Regions from separate parts of the Paenibacillus thailandensis genome, predicted to be linked through region 3. Evidence: predicted binding sites of a transcription regulator. Region 3 holds the regulator's gene; each other region holds the start of a gene.
What was found. Region 3 encodes LexA, which represses DNA repair genes until DNA is damaged. Its sites were predicted from a motif close to CGAACATATGTTCG; they were not measured.
Positions count from the first base shown of each region.

Region 1: the regulator LexA is predicted to act here: its motif matches at 2,303-2,316, upstream of ACFSW5_RS04575 (YolD-like family protein).
Region 2: the regulator LexA is predicted to act here: its motif matches at 4,435-4,448, upstream of uvrB (excinuclease ABC subunit UvrB).

Region 1 is NZ_JBHUMY010000005.1:17,814-24,293, reverse strand. Features, by position in the region: gene ACFSW5_RS04590 (YhcN/YlaJ family sporulation lipoprotein) at 1-69, shown strand, start outside; partial or broken gene ACFSW5_RS04585 (LuxR C-terminal-related transcriptional regulator) at 319-516, shown strand; gene ACFSW5_RS04580 (ATP-dependent DNA ligase) at 1,240-2,094, shown strand; gene ACFSW5_RS04575 (YolD-like family protein) at 2,361-2,690, shown strand; gene ACFSW5_RS04570 (hypothetical protein) at 2,687-2,878, opposite strand; gene ACFSW5_RS04565 (hypothetical protein) at 3,296-3,637, shown strand; gene ACFSW5_RS04560 (DUF5052 family protein) at 3,771-4,055, shown strand; gene ACFSW5_RS04555 (acyltransferase family protein) at 4,090-5,103, opposite strand; gene ACFSW5_RS04550 (glycosyl hydrolase family 28-related protein) at 5,232-6,480, shown strand, end outside.
Region 2 is NZ_JBHUMY010000037.1:24,797-31,276, forward strand. Features, by position in the region: gene uvrA (excinuclease ABC subunit UvrA) at 1-2,235, opposite strand, end outside; gene uvrB (excinuclease ABC subunit UvrB) at 2,353-4,353, opposite strand; gene ACFSW5_RS22275 (PDZ domain-containing protein) at 5,140-6,441, opposite strand.
Region 3 is NZ_JBHUMY010000006.1:85,097-91,576, forward strand. Features, by position in the region: gene glnA (type I glutamate--ammonia ligase) at 1-1,235, shown strand, start outside; gene ACFSW5_RS05295 (hypothetical protein) at 2,027-2,221, shown strand; gene lexA (transcriptional repressor LexA) at 2,389-3,009, opposite strand; gene ACFSW5_RS05305 (LysM peptidoglycan-binding domain-containing protein) at 3,168-3,536, shown strand; gene ACFSW5_RS05310 (DUF896 domain-containing protein) at 3,777-3,965, shown strand; gene ACFSW5_RS05315 (hypothetical protein) at 4,137-4,565, shown strand; gene ACFSW5_RS05320 (HAD family hydrolase) at 4,605-5,393, shown strand; gene ACFSW5_RS05325 (1,2-dihydroxy-3-keto-5-methylthiopentene dioxygenase) at 5,491-6,036, opposite strand; gene metH (methionine synthase) at 6,182-6,480, shown strand, end outside.

The DNA of each region.
Region 1 (6,480 bases), on a different contig from region 3:
TATCAAGCGGACGGGCAGTTCTCCGCCAGAGAGGCCGGGCAAAGACGCCCGAGCTATATTTACGATTAATTGGATTGTGAATGCCTGTCCAGCTTTGTCGGACAGGCTTTTTGTCTTTGGGGCTCATCCGTCATTCCCCGCTCTTCTATTTGTTATCCCCTCGGTTCAGGCGATACCGGCATTCGCCCGACAGACCGGGCAATTCGCCTATTTTCCTCGGCTACAGCACCTCTTGCTTTCTCCGCTCATACTATAATTTGACTGTATCCCTTGACCTTGTATAACTATAAAAACCCGGGCAAGGAGGGGTGACGCACATTGAAAGGCAGCGACCACAAGAGCAAATTCATCCTGACGCATCGAGAACGTGAGGTATTTGAGCTGTTGGTACAAGACAAAACGACAAGAGATATTGCGCAGCAATTGTTTATCAGCGAGAAGACCGTACGAAATCATATTTCCAATGTAATGTACTTTCAATCACACATATCAAAAATTGATGCAATCGTAAAAATGAACTTGATGCAATTTTTGATGCAATTCATTTTTTTCGTCCTGCAAATGCCACCTATTAGCGAGAGGACCAAACGAAAAGCACCCGACACACATACGTACCTATTTCCGGCTGTGAAGTCGCAAAGGTAGCACTGCGGGGATGGCTTCGGCAGGGTCCTCTTAAATTTTGGCTCTCAGAACGCGCAGAATGGCTCAATAAGCGTTGCGAACATTTTCTCGCATAATCCGGCGGGTAAAAATTTCGCCGCTCAAAAGGGCATTTCTGTCCGTTTGGGAGCGTGTGTTCGATTGGGGTTGAACTCCCCCCAACCATTTGGAGAATGCCTGTTGAGGACAATAGTCCGAGGGCGCGTGATGCCTCACTCCGAGGATGGCGCATTGGCGGTAGGCGCATGTAATAAATTACCGCTCATTTCTATCGTGGGAGTTTCGCGTTTCCGGTGCTGTTTTCTCCCTGTAAAAAGCCTGAACCGGTTTGTATGTTCCCGCGTCTGCATCAAAGGCAGAGAGCAATCGCGATGATCGGCAATGCCGAAGCAGCTAAGCCACGCGGGAATACATAACAGCCAGCCCTGCACTGACGGGAGGCACCCGAGAAACTGGCGAGGAGGTACACCTTCTTGCTTTGCCTGGCAGCCTTTGCAGGGCAACAATTACCAACGCCACGCTTTTTCCTCCAATGGTAGAATTGATATACGGAATTCTACACGGAGGATACACACCATGATCACAGCACCCGAAGCAATGCTCCTGACGAAAATCGAAGAACCTTTTGACGATCTGCGCTACATATTCGAGCCGAAGATTGACGGGCACCGGCTGTTGCTGGTCAAGAAGGATGGCGAGCTGCGGCTGTTTACGCGGCATGCCAATGACGTGACCGAGCGATATCCCGAGCTTCATACGCCGCCGCTGAACTGCTCCAGCGTGATTCTGGACGGCGAGGCCGCATATGTTGATCCGGTAATGGGCACCATTGACTTTGAAACGGTTATGGAGCGGTTCAGGATCAAGCAGGCGCCGAAGATACAGGAAGCCATGCGACGGCTGCCCGTGCAGTATTTCGTATTCGACGTACTCGAGGTTGACGGCCGCGACGTTCGCCGGCTACCGCTGATGGAGCGCAAGCAACTGCTCGATTCGGTGCTCGGTGAGAATGACCACTTCCGGAAGGTACTGCGCGTGGACGGGGCGGGGAAAGCACTGTTCGACGTGATCAAGCAGCAGAAGCTCGAGGGGATCGTCGCGAAGCTGAAGGATAGCACCTACGAGGGGCGCCGCAGCGAGAAATGGCTGAAGGTGATCAATTACACCTACGCCGACGTGCAGATCGGCGGCTACCGAAAGGACGAATTCGGATGGTTAGCCCGATACAACGGGCGCCCGGTCGGCATTATCGAGTTAGCCGTGCCGGCAGCGCACCGCAAGGCGTTTTACCGGATCGCGCAGAGTATCGTAACCGGTGAGGACCGGAACTTCGTTTATGTGCAGCCCGTCATCACCACCCGGGTCCGCTTCCGTAACTGGTACAAGAGCGGCATGCTGCGGTCGCCGGAGTTTGTCGATTTTGTTATATGATGCTTATTCCAAGAACATCCTAAGGGTGTTCTTTTTTGTTACGCCGAACCTGGGCGATTGCCGGATTGGACACCCGGCATCGTCTTTGGGTCTCTCCTCCATCCTGCCGCGATCCCAGCGGCTAAGGCTCGGCTCGGGACGGCTTGCGACGATGCCGCAGGAAATCGTCGCTCATAAACCAAAATTGGCAAAAATTCAAGTCTGTATAAGAACATCCGTTCGGTTTAAACTATATACTGTTGATATCGATACGGAGGTGCTTTACCATGCAAAGAAAACTGTTGGAGGGCAATGGGATGTGGGAGTCGTCCCGCATGATGCTGCCGGAGCACAAGGCCGCGCTGAACGAGCATTATATCCAGTCGAAGCGCCGGCCGCGCGTAGAGCTCGACGAAAGCGAATGGGAGCTCATATCGCGGGCTGTAGCCGAGTCGCTTCAGCTGCGGAAGGTGATTGAACTGCGGATGTATGATCCGTTCGAGGAGCTGGTCGTGCGCGGCGTCGTGGAGCGCGTAGATCAGTTCGGCAGCCGCTTTATGGTTGACGGGGAATGGTTCAAGGTTCAGGACGTTGAGGGAGCGACGGTGGAGGATTAGGCGTCGACGAAGAACTCGCAGTCCTTGCGTGAGAAATATTCGCCATCGATGACCACGTAATCATCGGTGTACAAGTCAGTTCGCCCGCAGCCGATCCGGCTGGCGGATACATAATAAACGGTTTTCCCGCAGTATACAGCGTAAAAGAAATCGGCATTGTTCTTAAGATCATATCTCGTTGGATTCACGTTCATCGTCCTCCTTTTGACAAAATTCGCCACAAAAGAGGGATTTCCTTCCTATTGGCGAATGCTTTAGGTGAAAAGGAGGATGATCATATTGGCACAGTCTAAATGCGGCAGTAATAGTTCATTATGAGAAGTCCATTCGATTATGCTGCTAACAGGTTTGCGAATGAAGTCGCAAATGCTTATGTGCGAAGTAGGCGTAGGAAAAGGAAATACCAGCCACCACCCAAAAACGATAAGGATGGCTGTCTAAAATTAATTGTAATCTTGCTAGGGTTCTTAATGTTTTTGGTGATTGTGAGTCAATGTAATGGAGATTAAAGAAGACGCTCGTTCGAGCGACTTCTTTTCTTTTACCAAAAGGATTTTCCCCTTTTGACAGCGAATCTTACTGTCCATATAAGAGGGGGATTAATAATGAACTTTGATTTAGGTGGTTTTACTGGAGGGCTTATAGGTACATTTGGGGCTTTTGGGGTTGCTTTCTACACACTAAGGCACCAGAGCAAAAAAGAATTTCCAACAAAACAAAAAATGAAGTATAAAATCGTATTGGCTTTAACTGATGAAATTATTAATGCAAATAATGAATTAGTTGCTGTTCTATATGATGAGAAGTCCTCGAACATAATTTTATTTTTGATTTTTGTAAAGAAATTTTCTTATTCTATGATGAAAAGTCCAAACTTACCGAAAGCCCTGAGAGTAATTTCGATATCGAAAAATGTAAGCAGTTTATGGAGGACTTTCACAAGGTAACTCAGAGAGTTGCATTCCAATGTGGTGGCCTTTTGAAACTTTACCATGTAGAAGCTGAAAAATTTCACACTAAAAGAAGACTTAAGTTGTTTAGCCGCTCAAAATGAGTGGCTTTTTCATTTTCTAAAAGGAGGTGAGAACCATCAAACGAATAGCCATTATCCTGACCGCGCTGGCGGTCTTATTTGCGTTGGCCGGATGCAGCGAGTCGATGGAACGCTCGATAAAAGATTACCAGTCGAGCGTCAACGGCCTCGAGCGCCGCGCCGAGGTCTACGATCAGAACGGCAACATCATCAAGACTTACGAAGGCCGGTTCGATGTCGAAGTAAACGAGTACGGCAACAAGGTAAAGTTCGACCTGGACGGGAAGCGCGTGCTGATCTACAACGCAACGGTTGTTGTGGAAGAAAAATAAAAGACCCCGCTGTAGAGATGGGGCCTCCGAAGTTTTAAGCGGCATAAGCCTTTTTGTTTCCCGAACCCAGAAAAAGCACTTTGGCTAATGTTATCTTATCGAGAACCGAATGTATGATTGCTGGAACAATACACCCGAGCAGTAAGAACTGGATCGCACCATGTTTTCCGATCACTTCTTCGGCGATCAAATTTATGGGGAAATGCATGTACATGATAGTTAAAGACATTAACCCTATGTAAGAAAACACCTTGGCAATCGATTTGGCTCGAGCAATCCAGTAGCAAATTATCGAAAATGCGAGTGTCATCGTGATTGGTATGATTAGATCCATAACCCAACTCGTGTATTCAAGAACTTTCATATCGAGACTGTAATGGAACAGTTTAAAGTAATCCCCGCTGAATAAAAGCGCTGGAATGATCAGAGCAAAAAGCAAGATAAATTTGCTCTCAAAAAGTTTCTGTAATAAGGGTTTTGTGTAATATCCGGCGGCGTAGTAGGTCATAGCCAGCATGGTAACATCTGCGTTCAACGGAATATTTGCATTTGGATAAACTGTGGTTTCAATATGAGCCAATAGGTATAAAGCAATGATGATTGCAATCTGGAAGGGTACTCCCTTAACCAATGTGGTTAAAACTGCAAATACCACTTGAGTTATGAGGAGACATGTAACGAACCAGAATACAGCGTACCCTCCAGTCAGCATTTGGCCACCATATATCAAATTGCCCAAGTCTTTTAGCAAAATATTCATATCAAGATGCCCGTTCTTGAGTTCCTTCGCGAATTCCAAAACGGTGATGACCAGACCAAACGAAAGGTACGGGATTAGTAGTTGCTTTGACCTTCTTTTCACCCAACCCAGTAATTCTTGACCAGAGGATATTGTTTTGAAGGTATAGCCACTGAGAAAGAAAAATAGAGGCATATGGAACCAGTAAATATAGTGCGATACTGTGCTGTCGGGATTTGAATGTCCTAGAACGACGGCAATAATCCCCAGCCCTTTGGCTACATCGATCCAAATCTCGCGCTTTGACAAGTTTATCAGTCTCCTCCGCAAATCATATTATACAAAATGTAACATTTTATGTTCCGTATTGTATCACGTAAATGGTGCTAAAGATACATTTTTTTGGCCCTGATTTATTAAAGAAAGGTGTGAAAATAATGACTTTAATGAGAAAGGCGTCAACCGCGAGAAAAGTAAAAAATCTCGTAATTCTCGATGTCCTAACTTCTGGAGCTGTTGGTGATGGAAAAACCAACGACACGGATGCAGTAAATGCTTGTATTGGCGCAGCGCCGGAGGGAGCTACGATAAAATTTCCTGCCGGCCAAACTTATGTTTTGGATGGACTGGAGCCTATTGAAAAATCAATCACATTGGACATAACAGGCGCAAAGTTTATCGTAAATCCATCAAAAGCAAGACCAGGGTATCCGAACGGATCGCCGGTATTTTGGTTTAGAGGGGCAGTCGAGGAAGAAGTCCCCATCGCGAACACAATAGCCTACAGCAAGGTTATCACGCTCAGTAATCCGCAGGATGCTGCCAAATTTAGTATTGGCGATGATGTAGTCATATCGGACAATTACCAATGGAAAAAGTATAATAATACCGATAGCGGTTTTTTTGGAAGGGCAGAATGCAATACCGTTCTCGACATTAATGGGGCAACTATAACGTTAGGCAAACCGGTTGAACTAGCTTACAATGTAACTCCAACATTGTTGAAGATCAAAACGCTCGATAATGTTCGGGTCATTGGAGAAGCATCTCATATTACGGAACCAGATCCCGGCGAACCATATGATACATCGAATGGACTGTACGGGGCGTGCCCGCACATTTTCCATTTCCAGTATTGCAAAAATCCAAATCTTAGTGGTGTAACGATCGACAAATGGCGGGTACACGCAGTGAACTTCCACCGTTGCATCAATCCTGTCGCGAAGAATTTTATAGCAAGAGATCCTTACTATACTTCGACTGGTGGGAATGGTTATTTTCTTCGCGGGGATCAATGCTTGGGCGGGAATGTGACTCAAAACTATACTCGATCGGTACGGCATGCAATCGACTGGGTTTATTGCCAAGATTCCCAGTCATCACACAACATTTCTTACGGCTGTATCGAATCGGATTATACATGCCACGGATTAGGGAATCGGAGAATAAAATCTGTTAACGACACGTCGATCGGGTCGCTGGGATATGGTTGGGTCTCGGGGAACACCTCGTTCCGAGAGGATTACGATTTTACAGTAGAAAACCCAACATACTACGGCTTTGGCAGCGGTGTTGTTCGATTTACAACTTACTCTGAAAGAATGCGGATTATTAACCCTACCTTCTTTTGCGCAGGCGGCGCAATTCAAATGAACCTTGGCGCTCGAGGTTTGGAGGTTGTAGGGG
Region 2 (6,480 bases), on a different contig from region 3:
GCCGTCGCCGCGGCATGCTTCGCATCGCCCGCCCTTGACGTTGAAGCTGAAGCGGCCTTTCTTATAGCCCCTTACCTTCGATTCGTTCGTCACGGCGAAGACGTCGCGGATATCGTCGAACACCCCGGTGTATGTTGCCGGGTTGGACCGCGGCGTGCGGCCGATCGGAGACTGGTCGATGTCGATGACCTTATCCAGATGCTCCAGACCGCGCATTTCCTTGTATTCGCCCGGACGGGTCTTCGCCTTGTTCAAATCGCGGGCCAGCGTTTTATAGACGATCTCGTTGACGAACGTCGACTTGCCCGAGCCGGATACGCCCGTTACCGCCGTAAAGACGCCCAGCGGGATTTTGACGTTGACGTTGCGGAGGTTGTTCTGCTTCGCCCCCCGCACCTCCAGCCATTTGCCGTTCGGCTCGCGGCGCTTCAGCGGAACCTCAATAAACTTCCGGCCGCTCAAATATTGCCCGGTGATCGATTTCTCGTCGGCCATGACCTCCGCCGGCGTGCCTTGCGACACGATCGTGCCGCCGTGAATGCCCGGACCCGGACCGACGTCGATAATGTAATCGGACGCCAGCATCGTATCCTCGTCATGCTCGACGACAAGCAGCGTATTGCCGATGTCCCGCATATGCTTCAGCGTTTCGATCAGGCGGTCGTTATCCCGCTGATGCAACCCGATGCTCGGCTCGTCCAAAATATAGAGGACGCCCATCAGGCTGGAGCCGATCTGGGTGGCGAGCCGGATCCGCTGCGCTTCGCCGCCGGACAACGTTCCGGCCGCGCGGCTAAGCGTCAAATATTCCAGCCCGACATTGACGAGGAAGCCAAGCCGCCCGTTAATTTCTTTCAAAATGAGATGGGCGATCGTCCGTTCCTTGTCGCTCAGCGTAACCGAATCGAAAAACCGCTGCGCCTCGCCGATGGACAGCGACGTCACGTAAGCGATATTCCGGCCGCCCACGGTAACGGCCAGCACTTCCTTCTTCAGCCGTTGCCCTTGGCAGGATGCGCACGGCTTGGAGCTCATATACGATTCGATATGCTCGCGCATCGAATCGGACGGCGTGTCGCGGTAGCGGCGCTCCAAATTGTTGACGATGCCTTCGAACGGCACGTAAGCTTCCTTGCGCCCGCCGAAATCGCTGTCGTACACGAACCGTACGCGCTCTCCTCCCGTCCCGTACAGCAGCTTCTTCATCTGCTCGCCGGTCAGCTCGGACACCGGAACGTCCTGCGGAATGCCGTAATGCGCGCATACCGCCGCCAGAAACTGCGGGTAATAATTGGACGTGCTGCCCGCCCAAGCTTCGAACGCGCCGTCGTCGATCGTTTTGCTCCAATCCGAGACGAGCAAATCCGGGTCGACGATCATTTTCGCCCCGAGGCCGTCGCAATCCGGGCACGCCCCGAACGGGCTGTTGAACGAAAACATGCGCGGCGTCAATTCGTCCATGCTGAATCCGCAAATCGGGCATGCCAGATTGGAGCTGAACAACAGCTCCTCCTGATCGATAATATCGACGAGCACCCGGCCGTCCGCTTGCTTCAGCGCCGTCTCCAACGAATCGGCGAGACGCGTCTCGATGCCTTCCTTGACGACCAGCCGGTCGACGATGACTTCGATGTTATGCTTTTTATTTTTCTCCAGTTCGATCTTCTCCGACAATTCCCGCAGCTCGCCGTTCACCCGGACTCTGACGAAACCTTGCTTCTGAAGATCGGCAAGCAGCTTCGCGTGCTCGCCTTTGCGCCCGGATACGACCGGCGCCAAAATTTGCAGCTTCGTCCGCTCCGGATATTCCATAATCCGGTCCACCATCTGCTCGACCGTCTGCGAAGAAATTTCGATGCCGTGCTCCGGACAATGCGGCTTGCCGATGCGGGCGAACAAAAGGCGCAAATAATCGTATATTTCCGTTACGGTTCCGACCGTCGAGCGCGGATTGCGGCTCGTCGTCTTCTGGTCGATCGAAATCGCCGGCGACAGCCCGTCGATGGAATCGACGTCCGGCTTCTCCATCTGCCCGAGAAATTGGCGGGCGTAAGCCGACAGCGACTCCACGTACCGGCGCTGCCCTTCGGCGTAGATCGTGTCGAAGGCAAGCGAAGACTTCCCGGAGCCGCTAAGCCCCGTCAGCACGACGAACTTGTCGCGCGGAATGGTGACGTCGATATTTTTTAAATTATGCGCTCTCGCGCCTTTTATGACAATATGGTCGCTTGCCACAATGAACCCTCCTCCATCCTATATACCATAGCGGAATCCCAAGCCGCCCGTTCCGTCCGGCTGCATGCGTCCCGTCCTTATCCGTATCTCGCGCGCTGTCTTGGGTGCCGCCTATGCTCAGCCCGCTTCAGCCCGCAGCTCCATAAGCGCGTCCCGAAGTTCCGCGGCACGCTCGAACTGCAGGTTCTTGGCCGCTTCCTTCATTTCGGCTTCGAGACGCTGGATGAGCGACTGCCGCTCCTTCTTCGACAGCTTGCCCGCGCTTGCGTCGGCCAAATAATCCGCCTTCTGCTCGGCGACCTTCGTCGCTTCGATCACGTCGTGCACCCGCTTGCGGATCGTCTGCGGCGTAATGCCGTGCCGCTCGTTGTAGGCGATCTGAATGGCGCGGCGGCGCTCCGTTTCCTTGATCGCTTTGTCCATCGATTCGGTGATGTTGTCGCCGTACATAATGACCCGCCCTTCGCTGTTCCGCGCCGCCCGGCCGATCGTCTGGATAAGCGAGCGCTCCGAACGGAGGAAGCCTTCCTTGTCGGCGTCGAGAATGGCCACAAGCGATACTTCAGGCAAGTCGAGGCCTTCGCGAAGCAGGTTGATCCCGACGAGCACGTGGAACGTTCCGAGACGCAAATCGCGCAAAATCGCCATCCGTTCCAGCGTCTTAATGTCCGAATGCAAATAGCGGACTTTAATGCCGACGTCTTTCAGATAATCCGTCAAGTCCTCGGCCATTTTCTTCGTGAGCGTCGTCACGAGCACCCGCTCGTCCCGACCGATGCGCTCGCGGATTTCGCCAAGCAGATCGTCGATTTGCCCTTTGGTCGGCCGCACCTCGATGACCGGGTCAAGCAGCCCCGTCGGCCGGATAATTTGCTCGACCATTTCCGGGCAATGCTCCAGCTCGTACGGCCCCGGCGTTGCCGATACATAGATCATCTGCCCCGCCTTCTGCTCGAATTCCTCGAATTTAAGCGGCCGGTTATCGAGCGCGGAAGGCAGACGGAAGCCGTGCTCCACCAGCATTTCCTTCCGGGCCCGGTCGCCGTTGTACATCGCCCGCAGCTGAGGCAGCGTCACATGGGATTCGTCGATCACGATCAGCATGTCGTCCGGGAAATAGTCCATCAGCGTATAAGGCGTCGCGCCTCGTTCCCGGAACGTAAGCGGACCGGAGTAGTTCTCGATGCCGGAGCAGAAGCCCATCTCCGCCATCATCTCGAGATCGTACCGGGTGCGCTGCTCCAGCCGCTGCGCTTCCAGCAGCTTGCCGGCTTCGCGCAGCTCGGCGAGGCGCTCCTCCAGCTCCCGCTCGATATTTTCGATGGCGCGCTTCATCGTTTCTTCATGCGTAACGAAGTGGGATGCCGGGAAGATGGCGATATGCTCGCGTTCGCCCGTTATTTCGCCGGTCAACACGTCGATCTCGGTTATGCGCTCGATCTCGTCGCCGAACAGCTCGACGCGGACCGCCTTCTCGTTCGTGGAAATCGGGAAAATCTCGATGATGTCTCCCCGCACGCGGAACGTACCCCGCGTAAAGTTGATGTCGTTCCGCTGGTATTGAATGTCGACGAGCCTGTGCAAAATTTCGTCGCGCGACTTCTCCATGCCCGTGCGCAGCGACAGCACCAAGCTGCCGTATTCGGACGGCGAACCTAAACCGTATATGCAGGAGACGCTGGCGACGATAATGACGTCGCGTCTCTCGAACAGCGCGCTGGTCGCCGAGTGGCGCAGCTTGTCGATTTCGTCGTTGATGCTGGAATCCTTTTCGATATACGTATCCGTCGACGGAATGTAAGCCTCGGGCTGATAATAATCGTAGTAACTGACGAAGTATTCCACCGCATTGTCGGGGAAAAATTCCTTAAACTCGCTGCACAGCTGGGCCGCCAACGTCTTGTTGTGGGCGATCACAAGCGTCGGGCGGTTCAGCTCCTTGATGGCATTGGCGATCGTAAACGTCTTGCCCGTGCCCGTAGCGCCAAGCAGCGTCTGATGCCTGACGCCCGCCTTGACGCCTTCGACCAGCTTTCTTATCGCTTCGGGCTGATCGCCTTGCGGCGTATACGCCGACTTCAGCTCGAACGGTATTTCTTTCAGTTCCGGTCCCTTCACCTTCTCCTTCACCTCAATCCGATCAATTGTTGCTTGCTCTATCTTCTATCATTATTGCCAACGATTTGCGATAAATTAATAGGAATATATGTTCCTATCCATTATACCGTTCTATTACAGCAGTTGCAATGTAAAACAGTTTTTGGTCCTTGTCACGTTCTGGAAACGCAGGCGAAGCACTCCCGACTGGCACGGAACTCTTTTGCGCCGGTCGCAGAACTTTTCGGCCGGCTCTGATATCCGCGAACTGGCTGCGCAGACCGTCCTCTCGGTCCGGGATGACGGTTAACGAAGCCTACCGCGCTTATTTGCGTGAAATATCGCTTTTCCCAAAGTTAACGAACTCCGCCGGCGTTAATTGACCGTCAGGGACAACAAATACCGCCCCATACCGGAAATAACGATTCTGAAGTTCGTTAAAATTTCATCAGGCTAATTTTAGCGTAAATAGCGGCCGCTGGATTCGTTAGACACTGATCTGCCGGCAAAGCCTGTCGGAATAAAACGATCAGAACGCTTGACGGGGCTTGCTAGAAGCGACGAGGCGACTGCTTCCTATGGCGGGTTAAACTCGTACGATTATATTTAGAAAAAAACTCTGCCGTCCGTAATCTGGAACAGCAGAGCCCTTCTCTTCAACTGAACCTCGCGAGCGTTTCTTACCGGCAAGTTCGACGCTTCCCGCCTCGAAGCTTTGCCCGTTCTAACCGGCAAGCCGGGTCTTAAGCCCGTTCGCTCAGCCGAGCCCTCCCTCGCGAGCGCCCGGGCCAACGCTTCGCGTTCGCCTCAATCGGCCGAGCGGGCCTCCTGCCGGCGGGCCGCCGCCTCCCGCCGGTTCGCCGTGCGCGAGCGCTTCAGCAGCTCGAGGAGCGACGCCGGTCCCGGCGAAGCGTAATAAGTGGCCTGCTCGTCCGGCGCCAAAATCACGCCCAGCTGGTGATGCTCTCCCGCATACCGCGCCCTCTGCGCAAACTTCAGCTCGCCGGCGTTATTATAAACCTCCAGCCTGCAGAAGGCCGGGTTGATCTGCAGCGCCTCGTGCAGCTCCTCCTTGCTGCGCACCCGGACGCCGTTGACCTTGTGCACGATTTCGCCCGGAAGAAGACCCATGGCCGCAGCGGGCGTGCCCGGCACGATGCCGAGCAGGCGCAAGCCTCTTGCATCGTGGACGTAAAGCGGGCTGCGCGCCGCTTCCACCGCTCGGCTGCGCCAAATGATCCCTTCGTGCAGCGCCAGCGAAGCGACGGCTGCCAGCGGCAGCAGCGCCGGCACGTAAGCGGCCAGGAAAGCGAACGCCAATACTCCGGCGCTGTAGAGCAGCAGCCCTTTCGCAGCGTGCTTCGCTTTCTCGGACGGCAGCATCGAGCGGGTCAGCTCGCTGAAACCGATGACCATCGGAAGCGCCGCAACCTGCCAGCCTCCCTCCCAGCCTCCGCCCAGCAGCGGAGTCCACGGCAGCGGCGCCGTCTCGCTCCCGCCGCCCGGAACAAGAATAAACAAAGGAACAGGCCAAAAGCCTTGCAGCAAATACCCGCCGATCAGCTTGCCCCTCTTCCCCTCCATAAACAGCGGCATGGACAGCTTGTCTCCGCCCGTCCTCACGAGCAGCGCCTCCCCCAAGTGAAGCAGCGCCACCAGGATAAGCAGCCCCGGCATGTCGATCGCTTCAAGCGATCCGGCCAGCCTTCCGGCCAACCCCGAAGCATCCGCGAGCGGCGTCCAGCCGACCAGCCATTGCAGCAAAGCCAGCACGCCGGCGCTGTAGGCGAAGCACAAATAGCGAATGCGGAAGACCATCAGCACCGCGGCCGTGCTCCATAACCAGATCAGCGCTTCTTGCGTCAGCGCCGCGCCCAGAAAGGCCCCCGCCAAAGAGACGGCCGCCCCGGCCGCAAGCCCGGAAAGCGCCGCCCGCCCGAGCAAACCGGGCCATAGGTGAAGCTTAACCGCAAACATTTGGCGTTCCAAACGGATTTGCCTCATATATTGAAAAACCAGAAACAATACAGCTATATAATAATAAGGCTGCGTCAACAGTTGAAGGACCGCTTGTCCCCATTGCGTCAGCAAAGCTGTGCCAGCGTCCATTCCCCTCACTCCTCTGTTCCATGCCGTAAAAAAAGGCCG
Region 3 (6,480 bases):
AAAACGTGGAGATTCCGGTCAGTCAGCTCGACAAGGCGCTTGACAACAAAATGATGTTCGACGGCTCCTCGATCGAAGGTTATGTGCGCATCGAAGAGTCCGACATGTATCTGTATCCCGATCTCGATACATGGGTCGTATTCCCGTGGGTATCGCAGGATCGTGTAGCGCGGCTGATTTGCGACGTGTACATGCCGGACGGCACGCCGTTTGCCGGCGACCCGCGCGGTATTTTGAAGCGCGTGTTGAAAGAAGCGGAAGAAATGGGCTTTTCGGCGATGAACGTCGGTCCGGAACCGGAGTTTTTCCTGTTCAAGACGGACGACCGCGGCGAGCCTACGACGGAGCTGAACGATCAGGGCGGTTACTTCGACCTGGCGCCTATGGATCTCGGCGAGAACTGCCGCCGCGAGATCGTGCTGACGCTTGAGGAGATGGGCTTTGAAATCGAAGCTTCCCACCACGAGGTAGCCCCTGGCCAACACGAAATCGACTTTAAATATGCGGACGCCGTTCGCGCCGCGGACCAGATTCAGACGTTCAAGCTCGTCGTCAAGACGATTGCGAGACAACACGGCCTGCACGCGACGTTTATGCCTAAGCCGCTGTTTGGCGTAAACGGTTCGGGCATGCACTGCCACCAATCGCTGTTCCAGGACGGCAAGAACGTGTTTTACGACGAAAACGACAAGCTGGGCCTTAGCGCGACGGCCCGTCAATACATGGCAGGCATTTTGCGCCACGCCCGGGCGATGGCGGCCATTACGAACCCGACGATCAACTCCTACAAGCGTCTGGTTCCGGGATATGAAGCGCCTAGCTACGTCGCATGGTCGGCGAGCAACCGTTCTCCGATGATCCGCATCCCGGCATCCCGCGGGTTGAGCACCCGCATCGAGGTGCGCAACCCGGACCCTGCGGCAAACCCGTATTTGGCGCTTGCCGTTATGCTGAAAGCAGGCTTGTCCGGCATCCGGAACAAAATGCAGCTGCCTGCGCCGGTTGACCGCAACATTTACATCATGTCGCAGGAAGAACTGGCCGATGCCGGCATCCAAAGCTTGCCTGTCGATTTGAAGGAAGCGCTCGACGAGCTGCTGCGCGACGAAGTCATTTGCGACGCGCTTGGCGATCACGCGCTCGCGCATTTCTACGAGCTGAAAGAAATCGAGTGGGATATGTATAGAACGCAAGTCCATCAATGGGAACGCGATCAATATTTGACGCTGTATTAATCGCATCGCAATAGCATATCAAAATTTCTGAAGCGGTTGAACGAGGTTTGGGGGCATTTTCGTGTGGCATGCAATGAATCCATTGCAGCCCCGTGATGCCCCCAAATGTTTAGATGCCGCCGGTTCATGCATTCTTAATAGATATATTGGTCTGGTTACTCCATGTGGAAATGGATTTGCTGCAAAGCATTTGGAGAAATAGATTTAACTTCACCACGTCAACTGGTCGTGCGGGCGAGAGAGGGGTCACAATGAACTGGTTGGTTCGTTTATCTTATATTCTCGGTGCTTTATCTCTTTTAACGATCTTTCTCTCCACCGTGTTTAGCATTACTATATCTCTTGTATCCATCATCCTTGGAATATTGTCAGTCATCATTGTTAAAAATAAACATGCCATAGCTTCATTAGTTTTAAATCTAATTTGGTTTTGTTTAATCATGTTGTTCTTGTTTTTTGTAATTATTAATTTTTCAACTTTGGAGTAGTTTATCCGTACGGCGGCGAACCCTCTTGAAATTTTTGAGAAGCCGTTCGCGTTCGAACCTTCGGCTCTTGAATTCTCCATGAATAACCTCAGTTGCGACACATCCACACTTTCCTGGCTATTCCGCTGCTTCTGTTTTGCTTTACAGCCTTACAATAGTCCAAATAGATTTCAACGACAAAGGTGTTTTTTTGTTCACTTATAGGAGTGACGTCTGAAGCGAACTGGCGTTTTCTTCTTGTTGCATACAGAACATGTGTTTGGTGTATAATAAGAACAAACGTTCTTGTATGGAGTGATCGGAGTGGAGAACTATATCGGCAAGGTCGTACAGCTTATTTATGTCGACCGGAAACAACAGGTGAGCATCCGGGATGTAAAAGTGATTTCGGTCAAGGAAGGCCGTTTTAAAGCATACTGTTTCTCGGCGAAAGCCATTCGCATATTTAATATGTCCGGGGTGGTCGATATGGAGCTGATAACAAAGAAGCGGGCATGAGAGGTAAGGCGGCGGAGGGGACGAGGAGGTCTTCCCGAAGTAAAGCTATAAGTTCAAAGGAGATAATCGATTGGGGAATGGTTGCGGCGAACGGAGTATCCGTTAATAGGCTGGCACGTGAAACGGTTCGTCCCGGAGAAAGACGAACCGTTGTAGCGTTGAATCGATTAGTGAATGTCGCGGAACAGGCCGATGACTTTGCCGAGTATCGTGACGTTCTTCAAGCGGAGCGGTTCCATGGATGAGTTCTGCGGCTGAAGCCGGATATGATCCTTTTCTTTATAAAACGTCTTGACCGTCGCCTCGTCTTCTTCGGTCATCGCGACGACGATATCGCCGTTCGATGCGGTGCTTTGCTGGCGGACGATGACGTAATCGCCGTCATGGATGCCGGCTTCGATCATGCTTTCGCCGACGACGTTCAGGATGAAGACGTCGTCATCGCCGACAAAATGCGCAGGCAGCGGGAAATATTCTTCGATGTTCTCCGTAGCGGTAATCGGCACCCCGGCCGTTACTTTCCCCACAATCGGCACTTGCGAAACGGGCGTCCGGATCGCTTCGATCGGATCGTCCTGATCCAAAATTTCGATTGCCCGCGGCTTCGTCGGGTCGCGACGGATCAGCCCTTTCTTCTCCAACCGGTCCAGGTGGCCGTGAACGGTTGAGCTTGAAGCGAGGCCAACCGCTTCGCCGATCTCGCGAACGGAAGGAGGGTATCCTTTATCTCGAACTTCGTTCTTGATAAAATCAAGAATCGCGTGCTGTCGGTTGGAAAGCTTGGACAATGAAATCACTCCATTAGTATATTGATAAGAAAATTATAGCATAGAACCGGAGTTCGTACAAACATAAGTTCTTGGGCACAAAAGTTCGCATCGCCTATTGACCCAAACATTTGTTCGTGATATTCTCATATCAGAACAAATGTTTGGGGTGCATATAAATGATTATGAATCCATCGTTTTATCGTACAATACATAATGAGAAGCAGGCGAATAATCGCGTCAAATCGCCATGGTTGTCGTCCGGGAACCGGCTTATCCGGATTGTCGTCATCGCGCTGACGGCCGCTTTATTATTTACAAGTTTCCTTTTGATTACAACGAACGCCGCGAGCGGAACGGTTGAGGAAGCGAGCGTGTCGGAAACGGTCGTCGTCGTGACGGCCGGCGATACGTTGTGGGACATCGCATCTCATTATAGCGACGGTCATAAGGACATCGGCAAGCTCGTGTTCCTTCTAAAGGAGCGCAATGGGCTTGAGACGGCCGACATACGACCGGGGCAAACGATCGTTATTCCGGAATGGTAAACGACGAAGAGCCAAGCGTTCCGAAAGGTTGACGTTCATAATGGCATACGGCATCGGCGGCAGCTGTTCTCTCACCGGAAGGATGTGAGAACAGCTGCCGTTTTTGTTTTTCGGTGTAAGGTATTCGCCCTGTCATCGCCTTGACAATTAAGCTCGCATGAAGTCAAAATAGACAATAGTATTTTATTAAAGAGACAAGGCAGCAAAGCTGTTCTTAACACCATGGAGAGGAGCGTAAGAGTGGAGCAAATTATCGCACGAATCAACGAGCTGTCGCGCAAGCATAAGACGGTTGGGCTTAGCGAAGCCGAGCTGGCGGAGCGCGACGTGCTTAGAAAAAAATACCTCGAAAACTTCCGCCGCAATTTCCGTCAGCAATTGGACGCCATCGAATTCGTTGACGACCGGGACGGAAATTCGAAGTCCTAAACGACGCGTAATCGGTTTTCGAACGGCGGAGGGAGCTGGCGAAACGGTTATGACGCCGTCAAACGGCAATTTAGATAAACAGTAGGGGGATGTCCATTGTCAAGATCGTGGGAACGTAAAGTCCAAAAAAATATGTCGGCTTTAAACAAACAGCGAAAGAAGCAAGGCAAGATGCACATTGCGACCGGGGCGGCCAAGGTTGACCGTTATGTCGGCAGAAGCTATCTGCTGCCGCTGTTTTTGCTGTTCTTTATCGGTCTCTATGTCATCCTGTCGATGATGACGTTGAAGGAGTTCAATACGATGGAGTGGGTTACTGTCGCCGCTTATATCGTGCTTGCGTTGTTTTTCTTCCTTCGCCGCCCTTACCTCGCGGTAGGCAAAGATTATGTCCAAACGAGAAAAATGAGCAGAGACAGAGTGCTTAGAGCGGCGGACATCAAGACGATCACGTTGTCCCAAGGCACGATTATGATCGAGCCGTCGAAAGGCGCCAATTGGATATTCAGCAAGTGGATGAACCGCTATCCGACGGAGGAAATCGCCTCGCGGATGAGGGAGTTTGCGAATGCGAACCACATCAAGCTGCTTGAGAAATAAATTCGATATTAACAGCATAAATGGGAGAGTTGCGGAACTATGGCGAAGCAGGCGATTTTATTCGATTTGGACGATACGTTGTTATGGGATGAACGCAGCGTGAAGGAGGCGTTTGCCGCCACCTGCAACGCCGCCTCCGAAGCGACGGGCGTCGATCCGTTGAAGCTGGAGGAAGCGGTCCGGGCGGAAGCGCGCAGTCTATACGAAGCGTTTGAAGCTTTTCCGTTTACGAAAATGATCGGCATCAATCCGTTTGAAGGATTGTGGGCACGGTTTAAAAAAGGCGAGCATGAGCAATTCCGCAAGCTCGAGCAATTTGCGCCGACCTATCGCAAGGAAGCGTGGACACGAGGCTTGAAGGCTCTCGGCATCGATAACCCGGAGCTGGGGGGGCGGCTTGCGGAGCAATTCCCCGCCGAAAGGCGTTCCCGTCCGCTTGTATATGAAGAAACGTTCCGCGTGCTGGACGCGCTGAAAGGAGAATATAAGCTGCTGCTGCTTACGAACGGTTCCCCGGATTTGCAGCAGGAGAAGCTGGACGGCGTTCCCGAATTGGCGCCTTATTTCGACCACATCGTCATTTCCGGCAACTTCGGCGAAGGGAAGCCGGCTTCGTCCATTTTCCGTCATGCGCTGGAGAAGCTTGGCATTGAACCGGAGCATGGAATGATGGTAGGGGATAAGCTGACGACCGACATTAAAGGGTCAAACTCGATCGGCATGACCTCGGTATGGATCAACCGTCATGGAGCGCCGGCCGACCCGGAGATCGTTCCGACGCATGAAATTAAACATTTGGAAGAGCTGCTCACGCTGCTCGACAGGTAGACAGGCTAACGGCAGGCTGTATACGGAACAACAACAAAAAACGGTATCGCCTCTTGTTCCAAGAGGCGATACCGTTTCTTATTTTTCGCATCATCGATTATTTCGAGCTGACGAATTCCGGATCTTCGAACGGCGTCGCGATCCAGCCTTCTTTTTCGATAAACAGGCGGACGGCCACAATTTTGCGGTTATCCATCAGCGTAAAGAAGTGAGGCGTGCTTTCCGGAACGGAAATGACGTCGCCGGCTTCGAGCTCGACGTCGAAATAGCCTACGTCCTCGGAGCCTTTAATAATAAAGATTCCTTTGCCGGCCGTAATCGCGCGGATTTCGTCTTCGGTATGGGTGTGCACCGCTTCAAATTTCTGGAGCAGCTCCTCCAGGTTCGGGGTTGCTTCGGACAGCGTAATAACGTCCCAGATTTGGTAGCCGCGGCGGCTTGCCAAGTCCTTGATTTCGGCGTCGTAAGTTGCGAGAATTTGCTGTTTCTCTTCGTCGCTAAGCACGAACTTTTCTTTCAGCTCGACAGGGAGCTTGGACATGTCCCAATGCTCGTAAAGAACGTTCTGATTGTTGAGGAAGGACAACACTTCCTGTTCGTCTTCGATGCGTACGCCGGTGTTGCGGATTCGGATTTGCGCCATCTTTATTCCCTCTTTTCCAATAGGATTTAAATTTTATTGTTGTTAATTATAGCTCACTCTTGTAATATTGTCGATGGTTTACCTTTTCACGTCAAGTTTATTCTGATAAACTGATTGTTAACGATTTTGCGGAAGGGTGTACGCCTTGTCTAAACCGACGATTCAAGAAGCAATGAAAGAACGGATTCTTATATTGGACGGCGCCATGGGAACGATGATCCAGCAAGCGGGTCTTACGGCCGACGATTTCGGCGGGGAAGAGCTGGACGGCTGCAACGAGATGCTTGTCTTGACGAGACCCGACGTCATCAAACGGATCCATGAGCAATATTTGGAAGCGGGCGCCGATATTCTGGAAACCAATACATTCGGGGCGACGAGCGTCGTGCTCGCCGAATACGATATTCCGGAGAAAGCGCGAGAAATTAATCTGGCTGCGGCGAA